One region of the Caproicibacterium amylolyticum genome, then DNA from elsewhere that is predicted to be linked to it. Evidence: predicted binding sites of a transcription regulator. Region 1 holds the regulator's gene; each other region holds the start of a gene.

Region 1 (4,242 bases):
CAATACCGTTGGCATCAATATCAAAGGAAACTTCAATCTGAGGAATGCCGCGCGGTGCCGGTGCAATGCCGTCCAGCTTGAAGAGGCCCAGCTGTTTGTTGTCGCGTGCAAATTCACGTTCGCCCTGCAGCACGTTGATTTCCACCTGTGTCTGGCCGTCTGCAGCGGTGGAGAAGACCTGGCTCTTCTTGGTCGGGATGGTGGTGTTGCGCTCAATGACTTTTGTCATTACACCGCCCATGGTTTCAACGCCCAGAGAAAGCGGAGTAACATCCAGTAGCAGCAGGCCTTCCACTTCGCCGCCAAGTACACCGGCCTGCAGTGCAGCGCCGATTGCAACGCATTCATCCGGGTTGATGCCCTTGAAGGGGTCTTTTCCGGTTGCTTTCTTAACTGCATCCTGTACAGCAGGCATGCGGGAGGAGCCGCCAACCATCAGTACTTTGTTGATTTCGTTGAAGGAAAGTCCTGCGTCCTTCATTGCCTGCTGTACCGGGCCCATAGTCTTTTCCACGAGGTCTGCGGTCAGTTCGTCAAACTTTGCGCGGGTCAGGGTCAGGTCCAGGTGCTTCGGGCCGGTTGCGTCCGCGGTAATAAACGGCAGATTAATCTGTGTGCTGGTCATGCCGGAAAGTTCAATCTTCGCTTTTTCAGCTGCTTCTTTCAGGCGCTGAACCGCCATCTTGTCGCCGGAAAGGTCAATGCCGTTTTCTTTCTTGAATTCGCCGACCATCCAGTCCATCACGCGCTTATCGAAATCATCGCCGCCCAAACGGTTGTTGCCCGCGGTAGCCAAAACTTCCTGTACGCCGTCGCCCATTTCAATGATGGAAACATCGAATGTGCCGCCGCCAAGGTCGTAAACCATAACTTTTTGCTCTTCGCCCTTGTCAATGCCATAGGACAGAGCCGCGGCAGTCGGTTCGTTGATGATACGCTTTACATCCAGACCCGCAATCTTGCCGGCGTCCTTGGTTGCCTGACGCTGAGAGTCCGTGAAGTATGCAGGAACTGTAATAACCGCGCTGGAAACCGGCTCGCCCAAGTAAGCTTCTGCGTCTGCCTTCAGCTTCTGCAGAATCATGGCGCTAATTTCCTGCGGAGTGTACTGTTTGTCGTCAATTTTTACTTTAAAGTCAGAACCCATTTCACGCTTAATGGAAATAACGGTGCGCTCCGGATTTGCGATTGCCTGGCGCTTTGCCGCCTGACCAACAATACGCTCGCCGTCTTTCTTAAATGCAACCACAGAGGGGGTTGTGCGTGCACCCTCCGCGTTTGCAATAACGACCGGCTCGCCGCCCTCAATGACCGCAACGCAGGAGTTGGTTGTACCAAGGTCAATACCAATAGTTTTACTCATAGTTCGTACCTCCATTTTATTTTCAAAGTTTATTATTTCATGAAAAGAAGAGCGACTTGGAAAACTGGGCTGCTAGTTCGCAACCTGCACCATTGCGTGGCGCACCACCTTTTCGCCCAGCAGGTAGCCCTTTTGATAAACCTCTGCAATTACATTTTCGCCTAAATCTTCACTTTCTATGTGCGAAACTGCATTGTGGAACTGCGCATCAAACGGCTCGCCTTTTTCACCCATCGGCTTAACACCCAGCTTTTCCAGCGCTGCCGCCATCTGTTTCTCCACCATTTCAACACCTTTGCGCAGGTCTTCCACGGAGCAGTCTGCCTGGCTCAGCGCACGTTCCAAATTATCCGCCACCGGCAGGAACTCCTGCACCGCGTCCGCTGTTGCATTGGCATACAGCGCATTTTTTTCGCGCTCCGTACGCTTTCGGAAGTTGTCGTATTCTGCCGCGGTGCGCATCAGCAGATCTTTCTGTTTTGCTGCTTCCGACTTTGCAGCTTCCAAATCTTCTTTCAGTAAGTCTTCCTGTGATTTTTTCTTAGCCTTTTTTTCTTTTTTGTCCGCTTTCTTTTCTTCTTTTTGGGGCTGTTCCGTTTCCGGTGCGGCTTTGGCCTGTGCCTGTTCGGCAGTTTCCTTTTCCGTATCTTCTGTTTCTTTCTTTTCCTCGGTATTCAAAATTACACGTACCCCCTTTTCTTTTACAAGGTATATCGTAAGCGAAATCGCTTATAATCCATCTTTCTGCTACTGCAGGTCAATTAATTCTGTGAGCATTCTTCCCACACTGCGTGCCAGATAATCAAGGCTGCCAATCAGCTTCGGATAATCCATCCGCATCGGCCCCAGCACCGCAATGGCACCGGCGTCCTGCCCACGCACCGCATAGTGTGCGGTAATCAGGCCGGTATCCCGCAGTGCGGAAACACCGCTTTCCTGTCCGATGCAGACCCGCGTTCCTGCGCGTTCCAGCAGACGGTAAACCTCCTGCGGGCGGGAAAGATAGCGCATCATGCGGCGCAGGTTTTCCGCGTTGAACTCCGGGAAGAACAGCAGGTTGGTCTGCCCGTCCATACGCACATCGCTGCCCATTGCTTCGCGGGCAACGTCCTGCAGTGCCATCAGCGCACTGCTCATCAGCAGCGCCGCCTCTCCCATTGCCGCGCCCATGGTCTGGATATACGCCGGTGTAATGCTGCGCACTGGCTTTCCTGCCAGGCTCTCGTTAAACACACGGAAAAACACACGCAGGATTTCCGGCGTCAGTTCAAAGTCGCAGTGAAATACGCGGCTGTGCATCGTGCCGGAGCTTGTCATTAAAATCACCATTGCGGTCCGGCGGCTGGTCTGTACAAACTGGATGCCCGCCACCGCCGCGCTGCTTCCGCTCGGCGTGGTGGTAATCGCTGCCATATGCGTCAGCCCCGCCAGTGTGCGTGCCACACCGTCCAGCAATTTTTCGGGGTCATAGGCGCTCGGCAGCAGCAGTGCGTCAATGAAATGCCGTTCCTCCGGCGTTACCGGCGTGGGTGCCATCAATTCGTCAAGATACATCCGGTAACCCTTTTCGCTGGGCACCCGTCCGGCGGAGGTATGCGGCTGGTCCAGCAGCCCAACTGCCGCGAGGTCGCTCATTTCGTTGCGTACTGTGGCACTGGATACGGAAAAGTCAAGGCAGTCACACAAAACCTTGCTGCCAACCGGTTCACCGGAAACGGTGTACAGTTCAATGATGGCTTTCAGGATTTTCTGCTTGCGCGGTGTCAGTTCCACATCCTCACCCCTTTTGCGTTAGCACTCTGTGTGCACGAGTGCTAACTACAGTTATAAATGTACCATTACTTTACCCCGCTGTCAATAGGCTAATTGTAAATACATTATGAATTTCCGCATTCTTCGGGCACTTTCAGCATCTCTGCAAGCAGTGCGTTGCTTACCAAAAAGCCCTTTCTGGTAAATCGAATGTACTCCCTTGTTACCTCTGTAAGTCCTGCCACAGTGTATTTTTCTGCAATCTGGCGCATTTCCGCAGGTATACCATGTTGAAATTGCTTTTGACACTCCGCTTCGGTCAGTCCCGCCGTCAGCCGCAGGCGCAGCATGGCATACTCCGTAAAGGAACCCGCCGGAATTTCTTCGTCTGTTTCCGGCAAAGGTGCTTCTCCATCTAAAAAACCTTTCAAGGAACGCGGCCAGTAAAAGCGCTTGCCGCAAAAATAGGAATGTGCCGCCGGGCCAAGGCCCAAATATGGTTTCAGTTCCCAGTATTTCAGGTTGTGCCGGCTCTCCATTCCCGGCAGCGCAAAGTTGCTGATTTCATACTGCTGCAATCCGCCTGCTTCCAGTTGTTCGCAGGCAGTTTCATATAGTGCCGCGGCCTCGTCCTCATCCGGCAGGCAGAGCACCTGCCGCTGCTGCCAAAAGGCGGTATGCTCCTCCACCCGCAGCAGATAAGCAGAGAGGTGCGTGACACCCGCATTCAGGCAGAAAGCAATGCTGTTTTGCAGGCTTGCTTCGGTCTGTCCCGGCACTGCCAGCATCAAGTCAAGCGAAACGTTGTCGATTCCGGCAGCGTGTGCGTCCTGCACTGCCTGTGCTGCTTCTGCCGCGGTGTGCCGCCGCCCCAGTACGCGCAGTTCCGCATCATCTGCGCTCTGCAGCCCAAGGGAAACACGATTCACGCCCGCCTGCTTTACCTGCCGGAATAGTTCTTTCAAGGACTTGTCCGGATTGGCCTCCATTGTAATTTCCGCGTTTTTCAAGCTGAAATTCTCCTGCGCGGCTGTTAAAATCCGGCATAGCCGCTCTGCCCCAAGCAAACTGGGCGTGCCGCCGCCGAAGTAAAGTGTATCCGCCTGCAATCCGGGGAATTCCATTTT
Region 2 (4,242 bases), 570 kb from region 1:
CTGCACGATTGCCGGCAAAATATAAACCCAAAATGTATTTGTCAGCTGCAGATTCTTCATGGTAATAAACATCGGGATCAGGCCGGCATTAAAGTACATGGTAATCACAACAAAGCGATACCAAAGCTTTCTGTGCCACATTTTTTCCTGTGTAAACATAAAGCCTAAAAATGCGGAAGCCAATACGGTCAGCACCGTGCCGATAACCGTTCTGGCTATCGTGACCAGCGCAGCCAGCGGCAGACCGTTCAGCTGCAGTACATCAATGTAATTCTGAAAGTGTATGTTCTTTGGCAGAAAATTGACTGCACCGTTTGCACTCAAGTCATTTGCACTGATTGTATTGATAATCAAGTAATAAAACGGATAAGCACAGATGAGCATCAGAATCCCGAAAATTATGTAATTTACTATATTAAAAGCAACCGTTCCTTTTTCCACATGCTTTTTCTTTTTAATTGAAGTCAAGGTTTTTCTCTCCTTTCCGTTTGTCAGACAATCGATGCGCCGCGCGTTTTCTTGGAAACAAAGTTTACAAGAATCAGCAGTGAAACGCTGACAACGCTCTTGAGCATGCTGATTGCAGTGGCAAGCGACAAACTGTTTCCGGTCATGCCGATATTGTAAACGTACAAATCAAGCACCTGAATATGGGTCTTGTTGAATGCGTTCTGGAACACAAAGTATTGATCCATGCCGTTGTTCAAGAAGTTTGCAACAGAAAGCATCAGCAGAACGAAGAAAGTAGGCATCAGCGCCGGAATCGTGATATTGCGAATCAGCTGTCCGCGGTTAGCACCGTCCACACGTGCCGCTTCATACAAAGACGGGTCGATGCTGGTAATGGAAGCTAAGTACATAATCGCGTTCCAGCCAAGGCACTTCCAGGTGTTCCAGAACAGCATCCACAGGTAGGTGTGCGAATCGCTGTCCAAAAACTTCATTGGCGCCGCTATGATTCCCGCCTGCTGCAGGACGGTGTTCACCATGCCGTTATTGGAAAACAGGCTGAATGCTACGGAGTACACCAACACCCAGCTGATGAAGTTCGGCAGCGTAGTCATAGTCTGTACCAGATTGCGGAACCACTTGCACTTAATTTCATTTAGGAATACCGCGAACAGCAGCGGCAGAATGGAAGTCGCAATGCCCAGCAGGCTCATGGCAAAGGTGTTCACCATGACCTGCACCAGCTGGCGAACCTGCGTTGGATTGGCAAACAGCGTCTGGAACCATTTGATGCCTACATAGCTGCACTGGTCCAGCCGCAGCGGCGGTTTGTAATCAAAGAAAGCATAAATCCATCCATGCAGCGGAAAATACGAAAAGAAAAATACCAGTACGAGGAACGGCAGCACGCATAAGAACAATTTTTTGCTCTCCCAGCTGCTTTTCTTCTTTTTTGTTCCCTGTTTAACGGGGACAGCCCCTTTGACCATTTTCGACCCCTCCAAAGACATTTTGCTGAAACATTTATTTCACTTTTTGTTCATGTTTATCATATCATGAGAATAATTTTACGAACACTGCTAAAATTACACCACAACACCATATCATTTTTGATGTTTTTAATAAAACTACACGCATTGTAAAATTTTTGCTGCACCATTTCTCAATTATTTACCTGAACTCACGCCAACTGCCTTTAACACTCCGAAAATAAAGAGAACACCGCCGCAGACTTTTTTTCTATCTGCGGCGGTGCTCTCTTTATTCTGGCCGAACAAGCTATTGATTATTGAATTGTAATTTGTTTCGGCAGCGGTTTTGTTTCTTCATTTTTCGGCATATGCATAGTCAGCACACCGTTTTCGAAGCTGGCGGTAATCTTCTCCGTATTAATACCGGAAATGTCAAATGAACGGCTCAAGCTGTTCATTCTGCGCTCACGGCGGATGTAGTTACCGGCATTGTCTTTCTGTTCGCTGTCCTCTTTGTGCTGTGCGGTCAGCGTCATGCAGTCATTTTCCACATTGACATTGATTTCCTCTTTACTGAAACCGGGCAGTTCTGCTTCCAGCACATATTGATTGCCCTCGTCACGGATATCTGTGCGGCAGGGTGCAAAACTGTTCTGAGTGGAATTGAAGAAGTCATCATCAAAGTGGTTAAAGAAATCAAACAGGCCAGCATTGCGATGCTCAAACGGGATTAAGTCAAACATGATGAAAACCTCCATTTTTCTGCCTGCCCTTCTGGGGCAGTACATGTATTTTATTTTGTCTTTCGGGTGCTTCCCTTTGACAATTCTTATATTACCCGTCGACTGTTAAAAATCATTGCATACTTTATGAACATATTTTAAATATTAGCAGTCTTTATATTAGAGTGCTAATATTCGTCCTTTTTCATTTTTAGCTTTTCTCTATTCCTTCTTTACTTCTGCGAACTTAATTTATACACTGCCGAAATCCAATTGAAAGCACGTCAGGCCATACTTCCCCTTATATAGTACCAATATGCAGCCCGCATTCACCGCTAAACTGCTGAGTCTGCCCATACTCTGCCTATTGTCGCAAGCCACCTTTTAATTTTCAACAGCAATATATACATCCATAAAAGAAACACTGTCTTCTTCATATACTTTTTCAAAACAAGGTAAAACTTCTTTTGTTTGCTTGTGCTGCAGGCCATTTACTTCCATATATCGCATAAGCGTTTTATATGCATTCGGAATCAAGGAGAACGGTGCGCTAAATGGTTCTTTTACTGTGATAACTGCATACTGCTGCTTTGCTTGCGTAATAATTTCCATATCTGCACAAGTTGTATCAAAATCCGACGGCAAGATGCATGCCGCTGCATAGCCATGCATATGGTACACATTAATTTGCTCCTGAGATGTAAATGGAAAATCCCATCCGATAATTTCCGGCTGTTTTATCCCGCAGGAAATTGCCCAATCGTTCACATGCTTTATTGCATCATCTTCAGGCGCTCCGCTGATTACAGCGTACCTGACATATTGCATCGGCGGTAATTCTTCTACACAAATATTCGTGTATGCATCACTACCCGAATTCATATTTTCCCGTAACAGTTCATCTAAAGAGCAAGAGAATAGTTTGCATAGTGCAATAGCTGTTTCCATTTCAGGGAAGGCCGAATCTATTTCCCATTTTGATATCGTCTGCCGAGATACCCCCATCTTCTCTGCTAATTTCTCTTGTGTCATCCCGTCATGCATTTTTCTGAGGAACTGCAAATTCTGTCCAAAGCTCATTTCATGATTCTCCTTTGCATTTGATGAACACATTATGACAGATAAAAAACTATAAGTACACCAATTTGCATTTTCTCTTTTTACAATGTATGCAACCTGAAGTTGCATACATTGCGTGTGTTTATCAATGAGCACAGAATATATAAATAATCCGGCTCAGGATTTCGTGTATGGTAAAGATAATACAGAATGCAAATTGCCCTTTGCTGTTATATGTCATACAACCGTGTTCATCACGGACAATCGATTTACAAAGTCGAAACTTATTTTTCTAATTCTATAAATAAATACATTGGTATTTTTTTAAGCCAGGCAACTCTTGGCGACTTTTGAACCTGTTCTTTTGTCGGAACAGGTTCATTCATGTCAGTTATCTTGAAATTGTTTCCGACAAAAGCCTTCACATAATCCGACAGCGTTCTATGCCTGTAAATAACCGGATCTTTCATTCCTTTGATTTCTCCAACCCATTTTTCAGGATTGTGGTAATCAGAAATGAGCACTTGAATGCTTCCATTGTTTTTTAGCCACGCGGTTTCTTTCCCCTTGAAGCATGGATGCAGAATTGAAATAAAAACAGTTCCCTTTGGCTTTAAGACGCGGTGAATTTCCTTTAAGGTCCCATCCAGGTCTTCAACATCCATCAACATCATTGAACAGAGAACCAAATCGTAATAATTCTTCTGAATACCATTCAGGGCATTTGCGTTTATGACATGATGGTCAATCCTTAAACCCTCTTCCTCCGCCTTGTTCTTTGCATACCCGACCATATCTTCCGAACAATCGGCCGATGTAAGGAATGCGCCTTTATGTGCCAATGCTCTTGAATAGCCGCCATCTCCGCACCCTAAATCAAGAATGTGTTTCCCCTTCACATCTCCCAATTTTTCTAGTGTATATGGCATTATGTAATACATTCTGAAATCATTCGTCTGTGCAATATTGATCCATTCATTAATATTTGCCTGATTCCAGCATTCGGTTGAACTATCTTTTATCATTTTTTGTTTCCTCAC
Region 3 (4,242 bases), 840 kb from region 1:
TGAGCGGATTGAATACCTGAGCGGACTGATTGTATCCTTTGTGATTTTGGTGGTTGGTTTGCAGCTGGTGCAGGAGGCTGTTAGCAAAATTATGGAGCCGACAGCACCGGAAATCAATGCAGTGACGATTATTGTGTTGATTCTTTCCATCCTGGCAAAGCTTTGGCAGTCACTGTTTTACCGGAATATCGGCAGACGCATTGAATCCGGTACGCTGTTTGCTACTGCAGCAGACAGCAGGAACGATGTAATTGCAACGTCTGTCATTTTGTTGGGTATGATTATTACAACGACCACTGGCTTCAATCTGGATGGTTTCATGGGCCTTGCAGTGGCAATACTGATTATCGTAACCGGCATCAAACTCATTAAAGAAACCAGCGACCCTTTGCTGGGGCAGGCGCCCGATAAAGAAATGGTAGATAAAATTTATGATGCGGTCAAAGCGCATGACGGGATTTTAGGTGCACACGACCTGACAGTGCACAATTATGGGCCGGACCGCTGGTTCGCTTCCGTTCACTGTGAGGTGGATGCACACCAAGATGTGCTGGTAAGCCACGACCTGATTGATAACATTGAGCGCACGGTTGGCCCGCAGCTTGGTATTCAGCTAGTCATTCATATGGATCCGGTCATTACGGATGATCCCAAAACGAATGAGTTAAACCGGCAGGTAAATGATATGGTACGGGCGGTGGAGCCGAGGGCAACGGTGCATGACTTCCGCGTGGTTTGGGGGCCGACGCACAGCAACCTGATTTTTGATGTATGTGTGCCGTTTTCCTGTAAGCTGACGAATGAGGAGCTTAACTCCCGCATCAAGATGGGGGTAAAGGCGCTCGGAGAAAACTATTATTCAGTGGTTACAGTTGACCGTGACTACGTGTCAGAGGATTTTGCAGGCACACAGAATCAATAAAATTTCTTTTGTGTACAGGGATAAAGTTCGGTGAATATACACAATTACGAAGAGCAAGTCGTTTTTGGTATAATAAAATATACAGCGTGCAGCGAAAAACGTAAGTCCAGTTGTTTTTCACTGCGCGCTATTTTTAACGAATTCTTTGGAGGGAAAGAAATGCCAAAAACGAAATTTCAGGACGCCGTGTTCTCTGTGATGATGGTCTGCGTGATGGTCTACGCAATGGAAGTCTACAATATTGCACTGACGAATGGAGGTATGACAAATGCAGCCTTCCTGCAGGCGCTGAAAGATTTGCCGATGATGGCAGTTATAGCACTGGTACTGGAAAAATTGATTGCGGGTCGTTTTGCGCTAAAGCTTGCGGCTAAGCTTTTTACGCCCGGCGAGGGAAAACCAATTTTTTTCATACTGGCAATGGGTGCCTTTACCGTATGCATGATGTGTCCGATGATGAGCTGTGTGGCAACTCTGCTGTACAAACACGCAGGCAGCCAGTTTGTGGCTGCTTGGGTGCAAACGGCGGCAACGAACTTTCTAATGGCGCTGTGCTGGCAAATCTTTTTTGCCGGCCCGCTGGTGCGCTTTCTGTTTCGGCATCTGTTCCGCAAACAGATGGAAACGGACGGTACAGCAGTGGATGGGCAGCAGGCAGCTGCGTAAACCAGAAGCTTGGCAGATTTGCCGAGCTTTTTTCTTTTTACGCGACTTTTAATATTCACAATTTGTTTATTGCATTTTTTGCGCGAATGCGTTACAATGCTTTTAGCACTTGAAACGATAGAGTGCTAAATTTCAAAATTAGAGGCGGTTGTTGCAATGAAACAGTTCCAGGCAGAGTCAAAACGTCTTTTGGACTTAATGATTAATTCTATCTACACGCATAAGGAAATTTTTATGCGCGAGCTGATTAGCAACGCAAGCGATGCAATCGACAAATTGTACTACAAGTCTTTGCAGGAGGACGACACCGGCCTTTCCCGCGACGATTTTGCGATTCAGCTGACACTGGACAAAGAAAACCGTAAGATTGTGATTGAAGATAACGGCTGCGGCATGACTAAGGAGGAACTGGAAAAGAATCTGGGTACGATTGCAAAGTCCGGTTCCCTCAGCTTTAAGCAGGAAAATGAGAAAAAAGAAAATATCGATATTATCGGTCAGTTCGGCGTGGGCTTTTACGCAGCGTTCATGGTTGCAAAGCATGTGACTGTGGAAAGCAAAGCTTACGGCAGCGATGAGGCGTGGTGCTGGCAGAGCAGCGGTGCAGAGGGCTACACCGTTGATACCTGCGAAAAGGACAGCCACGGCACTAAAATCACGCTGGAAGTCAAGGACAATACCAATGACGATAATTATGATACCTACCTTGACCAGTACACCATTCAGAACTTGGTGAAAAAGTACAGCGACTATATCCGCTATCCTATCCGGATGGAAATGCACAAGAGCCGCCAGAAGCCGAAGCCGGAAAATGCTCCGGAGGATTACAAGCCGGAGTACGAGGATTACACCGAAAATGAAACACTCAACTCCATGGTTCCGCTCTGGCGCAAAAATAAGAACGAAATCAAAGAGGACGAGTACAACGATTTCTATAAGAGCAAATTTGGTGACTATGAGAACCCGCTGAAAGTGATTCACAGTTCTACCGAGGGTGTTTCCACTTACAATGCACTGCTCTTTATTCCGTCCCACGCAAGTTATGACTACTACACGAAGGACTTCGAAAAGGGCCTGCAGCTGTACAGCAACGGTGTGCTGATTATGGACAAGTGTGCGGATTTGCTGCCGGATTACTTCAGCTTTGTGCGCGGCCTTGTGGACAGCCAGGATTTGAACCTGAACATTTCTCGTGAAATGCTGCAGCATGACCGCCAACTGCACATCATTGCCGGCCGGCTTGAAAAGAAAATTAAGTCCGAGCTGGAAAGCATGCTGAAGAATGACCGTGAAAAGTACGAGCAGTTCTTTAAGGCATTCGGCCTGCAGCTGAAGTATGGTGTTTACAGCGACTTTGGTCAGCATAAGGATTTGCTGCAGGATCTGCTGCTGTTCCATTCCAGCAAAGAAAAGAAGCTGGTCACACTCAAAGAATATGTGGAGGGTATGAAAGAGGAGCAGAAGTTCATCTACTATGCAGCCGGCGAATCTGTTTCCAAGATTGATATGCTGCCGCAGACAGAAGCTTTGAAGGACAAGGGCTACGAAATCCTGTATTTGACAGACAATGTAGACGAGTTTGCTCTGCGGATTATGCACAGCTACAGTGAAAAGGAATTCAAGTCTGTTTCGGATGACGACCTTGGTTTGGAAACCGAGGAGGAAAAGGAAGCCGCAAAGAAAAAAGTTGAGGAAAACAAAGATATGCTCAACTTCATGAAGGATTCTTTGAACGGACAGGTCAAGCAGGTTATCCTTTCCACAAAGCTCAAGAGCCACCCGGTCTGCCTTTCCACGGACGGTGCACTGTCCATTGAAATGGAAAAAGTTCTTAACGCGATGCCAAACGGCAATGAAGAACAGGTAAAGGCGCAGCGTGTGCTGGAAATCAATGCAAACCACCCGATTTTCCAGAAGCTGACGGCACTTTATAAGTTGGATCAGGAGAAACTCAAGCAGTACACAAACCTGCTGTATACACAGGCGCTGTTGATTGAGGGCGTTTCCATTGATGATCCGGTTGCGTTCAGCAATCAGATTTGCAAACTGATGGTGGAAGATTAAAAGCTGCTGATACGAAAAAGCCATCGAAAGCGTTGCCATACAATCATAAAGCACCTCTTTACAAGCATCCATTCGTAAAGAGGTGCTTTTTTGATTTGTGTTGTTCGTATTGAAACCACAGGGCTTAGATTTGGAAATTATTTCAAAGCACATATTTTGGTAGACATTTCCACGGTACTGCCTTATAATAAAATCAAAATACTGTGAAAAGTATGAAAGACTGTAGCTTTCGAAATTGGAAAGGGGCGAGAAATTATGAAAAGCGTAAAACGACTATTGTGTGCACTCTTGGGGCTTAGCATGGCGGTAGGTGTCTGCGTAGTGCCGACCACAGCGGCCAGCCCGCAGCTTTATTCAGACACGACTTATGATATGCAGCGGGCAGTTGGGGAAAAATACTGCTTTTATGTACGTACCAACAGCGGGGAACCGCTTGCTTACACGGTCGGCAACGGCAAAGTGCTGCAGACTAAGCAGGAGTTCAGCACATTTGGCAAGCAGGTCGAAACGCTGGACGGCGCGGAATCACAGGAATTCTGGCTTTCCTTTACTTGCGTTGGGGAGGGCGAAACCGGTGTTTATGTGACACA
Region 4 (4,242 bases), 820 kb from region 1:
TCGCAAGAATAAGGCAAAACTTGACAAACAGATTCATTCCGTTGCACTTGACCAGTATTTGCAGGAATATGTGAATGCAAATGAGGAACCTGAGGAAGACTACAAGGTGGTGCGTACCAAACACTTCATTGTTAAGCCAATGAGCGTTGAGGAAGCAATTTTGCAGATGAATATGCTGGAACATCAATTCTTCATGTTCCGCAATGTGGAAACAGAAGAGATCAACGTCGTTTACCGCCGCAAGGCAGGAAACTATGGCCTGCTTGAGCCGGAGGACAACGACTGAACAATATAAGGTTTAACTTTCGGGGGCCGGGAACTTTACCGGCCTCCCTTACTGTGTACAGGAGGAAAAATGGAAGACTTTAAATTAGCTGCACCATGCCTGCTTGGTGTGGAAGGACTGGTCGCACAGGAACTGCGGGAAATGGACGCACAAAATGTGGAAGCGCAGAACGGGCGCGTTATTTTTGATGGCACGCCGCAGATGCTGGCGCGTGCAAATATTGGTTCCCGCTTTGCAGAGCGCATACAGGTTCTGATGGGAACTTTTCCGGCACGCACCTTTGACCAGCTTTTTGAAAATGTGAAAGCACTGCCGTGGGAACGCTGGATTGGTAAGGATGACGCGTTTCCGGTAAAGGGACGTTCCCTTTCCTCACAGCTGCACAGTATTCCGGACTGCCAGAAAATCATTAAAAAAGCAATCGTGGAGCGCCTGAAACAGAAATACCACGTGAGCTGGTTTGCGGAAAGCGGGGAACTTTATCAGGTGCAGTTCCTGATTATGAAGGATCAGGTCAGCGTGATGCTGGACACTTCCGGTGCAGGTCTGCACAAACGCGGCTACCGGCAGAACGCGGCGGAGGCGCCGATTAAGGAAACGCTGGCGGCAGCGCTGGCAGCGCTTTCCCGGGTGCGCACAGATGCGAATCTGTATGACCCCTGCTGCGGCTCCGGTACGCTTCTGATCGAATCCGCAATGTATGCCATGCATATGGCGCCGGGCCTGCAGCGCCGCTTTTCCGCACAGTTCTGGCCGCAGATACCGGAAGACACGTGGAAGCGGGAAAAAGACCGCGCACTTAGCTTTGTTGTTCGGGACGCGGCTTTTATGGGCTGGGGCAGCGACATTGACGGCGCAGCGGTTGACTTGACACTGGACAATGCCCGCAAGGCAGGTGTGATTTCTCATATTAAAGCCGTCAAGGCAGACCTTGCGGACTTTGCGCCGGAAACCGAGCACGGCTGTGTAATCTGCAACCCGCCGTACGGTGAGCGGTTGCTGGACTTGAAACAGGCAGAGGAACTGTACCGCACCATGGGCAAAGTCTTCCCTGCGCGTCACGGGTGGAATTACACGGTTATCAGTCCGGATGAAACATTTGAAGAATGCTTTGGCCGCCGTGCTGACAAGCGCCGCAAGCTGTACAACGGTATGATCAAGTGCCAGGTGTATATGTTCTATCGTGCGCCAAGAGAAAAATAAGCAAGATGAAGCGCAGCAAAATAGCACTCCTGGATTTGGAGTGCTATTTTGTTTCTTAAAAGGAATAATAAAGTGCTCAAATGTAAATAATTTATGAAATCAGAAGATTTTCGAAAAAAGCACTTGATTTTTCAGAAAAAATAGGTAAAATAAGATTTAGCACTCAGGTACAAAGAGTGCTAAACAAAATAGCGAATTATTCAACATAAACTAAAGGAGGACGTATTTCAATGACAATCAAACCTTTGTCCGACAGAATCCTGATTAAGATGGAAGCGGCGGAAGAAACCACAAAGAGCGGCATCCTGCTGACCGGTACCGCAAAAGAAAAGCCCCAGGTGGCAGACGTTATTGCAGTTGGCCCCGGCGGTCTAGTAGACGGCAAGGAAGTTAAAATGACCGTGAAAGTCGGCGACCGTGTACTGACCAGTAAATATTCCGGCACAGAAGTAAAGATGGACGGCGAGGATTATACCATTGTTCGTCAGTCTGACATCCTTGCGGTAGTTGAGTAATTAAAATATTCGCAGCGCTTTTTGCGCGATAGAAGTAACTGGAGGTAATTCATAATGGCGAAACAGATCATTTATGGTGAAGACGCTCGCAAGGCACTTATGAAGGGTGTTGACCAACTTTCTGATACAGTAAAAATCACACTGGGGCCTAAGGGCCGCAACGTTGTGCTTGACAAAAAGTACGGCGCTCCGCTCATCACCAACGACGGTGTGACCATTGCAAAGGAAATCGAACTGGAAGACCCCTATGAGAACATGGGCGCACAGCTGGTTAAGGAAGTTGCAACTAAGACAAACGACGTTGCAGGCGACGGCACCACAACCGCTACTGTTCTGGCACAGGCACTTATCCGCGAGGGTATGAAGAACGTGACCGCCGGTGCAAATCCGATGGTCGTGCGCAACGGCATGCAGGAAGCAGTTGATGCAGCAGTTGAGGCGATTAAAAAGAACAGCAAGACTGTCAGCGGCAAGGAGGACATTGCCCGTGTTGCAACTGTTTCTTCTTCCAGTTCCTTTGTCGGCGACTTGATTGCCGATGCAATGGAGAAGGTCACCAACGATGGTGTTATCACCATTGAAGAATCCAAGACTGCTGACACCTACAGCGAAGTCGTGGAAGGCATGATGTTTGACCGCGGCTATGTTTCTCCTTACCTCGTGACCGATACAGACAAGATGGTCTGCGAGTTGGATGATCCGTACATCATCATCACTGACAAGAAGGTTTCCGCATTTCAGGAAATCCTGCCGCTGCTCGAAAAAATCGTCAACACCGGCAAGAAATTCCTGATTATTGCGGATGATGTTGAAGGCGATGCTTTGACCAACCTGCTGCTGAACAAACTGCGCGGCACTTTGAACTTCTGCGCTGTTAAGGCTCCGGGATTTGGTGACCGCCGCAAGGAAATGCTGCAGGACATCGCAGCTCTGACAGGCGGCACTGTCATTACCGCTGACCTCGGTGTTGAGTTCAAGGACGTTGAGCTGGATATGCTGGGCCGTGCACGTCAGGTCAAGATTGACAAAGAGAACACCATCATTGTTGACGGCAACGGCGACAAGAAAGACATTGAAGCCCGCACTGCACAGATTCGTGCACAGATTGCGGAAACCACTTCTGACTTTGACCGTGAAAAGCTGCAGGAGCGCCTTGCAAAGCTGGCTGGCGGCGTAGCTGTCATCAAGGTCGGCGCTGCAACCGAAATCGAAATGAAAGAAAAGAAGATGCGCATTGAGGATGCACTCAACTCCACAAAGGCTGCTGTTGAGGAAGGCATTGTTGCAGGCGGCGGTACCGCTCTGGTAAACGCAATTCCTGCAGTTGAGAAGCTGCTGGACGGCAAAGAGGGCGACGAAAAGACCGGTATCGCCATCGTGCTGAAAGCTCTGGAAGAGCCGGCACGCCAGATTGCTGCAAACGCAGGTGTAGAAGGCTCTGTCATTCTGGAGCACATTAAGTCCGAAGGCAAAGTCAGCTACGGTTACAATGCAGCTACCGACGAGTACGGCGATATGATTGAGTTCGGTGTTGTTGATCCGACCAAGGTTACTCGTTCTGCTCTGCAGAATGCTGCTTCCGTTGCAGAAACCGTTCTGACTACCGAGTCTTTGGTTGCAGATAAGCCGGAACCGAAGGCACCGGCAGCGCCGGCAGCTGACCCGGGCATGGGCGGTATGTACTAATTTGAACTTTATCGGCTAATTTATAATATTGCACGTGAAAGAACCACTGTATGCACCCTGAAAGTGTATGCAGCGGTTCTTTTTTACTTTTCACCAGATAGGGAAAAGTAAAAATTTGCAGAAATAAACCGTTTTTTATCGGATATGCTAAGGACACATAAAAGAGTTTACATAATTTATAAAAAATCGTTGCAATCAAAGCTAGTTTGGATTATAATAAACTCATCAGTGGTGAAAGGTGGTGGAAAGTGGAGCACTTGACAAAGGAAGTGCCACACTTTCCAGATGGTAGCGATTATGTTGATAGGTGAATACCAGCATAATATCGACGCCAAAGGGCGTGTGATTGTTCCTTCTAAATTCCGCGAGGATTTAGGGGAGTGTTTTTACATTGCCAAGGGACTTGACCACTGTCTGTTCGTTTTCTCTCCGGAAGAATGGGCCAGACTGCAGGAAAAAGTGCGCGCCATGCCCATCAGCAAGGCACGCAGCCTGCAGCGCTTCTTCTTTTCCGGTGCAGCGGAGGTTGCTCCGGACAAGCAGGGCCGCATT

Evidence for each region. The regulator HrcA, encoded in region 1, represses chaperone genes, less so after heat shock. The targets are predictions, from matches to a motif close to TGTTAGCACTCNNNNNNNNNGAGTGCTAACA.
Region 2: H6X83_RS10940 (Hsp20/alpha crystallin family protein) is a predicted target of HrcA. The motif match lies at 2,307-2,337, and genes of this name have one in related genera.
Region 3: htpG (molecular chaperone HtpG) is a predicted target of HrcA. The motif match lies at 1,689-1,719, and genes of this name have one in related genera.
Region 4: H6X83_RS03055 (co-chaperone GroES) is a predicted target of HrcA. The motif match lies at 1,644-1,674, and genes of this name have one in related genera.

What each region holds. Positions count from the first base shown of each region.
Region 1 is NZ_CP060696.1:2,860,212-2,864,453, forward strand. It holds gene dnaK (molecular chaperone DnaK) at 1-1,363, opposite strand, end outside; gene grpE (nucleotide exchange factor GrpE) at 1,436-2,041, opposite strand; gene hrcA (heat-inducible transcriptional repressor HrcA) at 2,111-3,136, opposite strand; gene hemW (radical SAM family heme chaperone HemW) at 3,241-4,242, opposite strand, start outside.
Region 2 is NZ_CP060696.1:2,292,227-2,296,468, forward strand. It holds gene H6X83_RS10930 (carbohydrate ABC transporter permease) at 1-468, opposite strand, end outside; gene H6X83_RS10935 (ABC transporter permease subunit) at 492-1,439, opposite strand; gene H6X83_RS10940 (Hsp20/alpha crystallin family protein) at 1,736-2,164, opposite strand; gene H6X83_RS10945 (helix-turn-helix domain-containing protein) at 2,528-3,223, opposite strand; gene H6X83_RS10950 (class I SAM-dependent methyltransferase) at 3,487-4,227, opposite strand.
Region 3 is NZ_CP060696.1:702,444-706,685, forward strand. It holds gene H6X83_RS03130 (cation diffusion facilitator family transporter) at 1-922, shown strand, start outside; gene H6X83_RS03135 (DUF2798 domain-containing protein) at 1,082-1,588, shown strand; gene htpG (molecular chaperone HtpG) at 1,745-3,652, shown strand; gene H6X83_RS03145 (hypothetical protein) at 3,908-4,242, shown strand, end outside.
Region 4 is NZ_CP060696.1:683,610-687,851, forward strand. It holds gene hpf (ribosome hibernation-promoting factor, HPF/YfiA family) at 1-286, shown strand, start outside; gene H6X83_RS03050 (THUMP domain-containing class I SAM-dependent RNA methyltransferase) at 356-1,489, shown strand; gene H6X83_RS03055 (co-chaperone GroES) at 1,720-2,004, shown strand; gene groL (chaperonin GroEL) at 2,059-3,690, shown strand; gene mraZ (division/cell wall cluster transcriptional repressor MraZ) at 3,988-4,242, shown strand, end outside.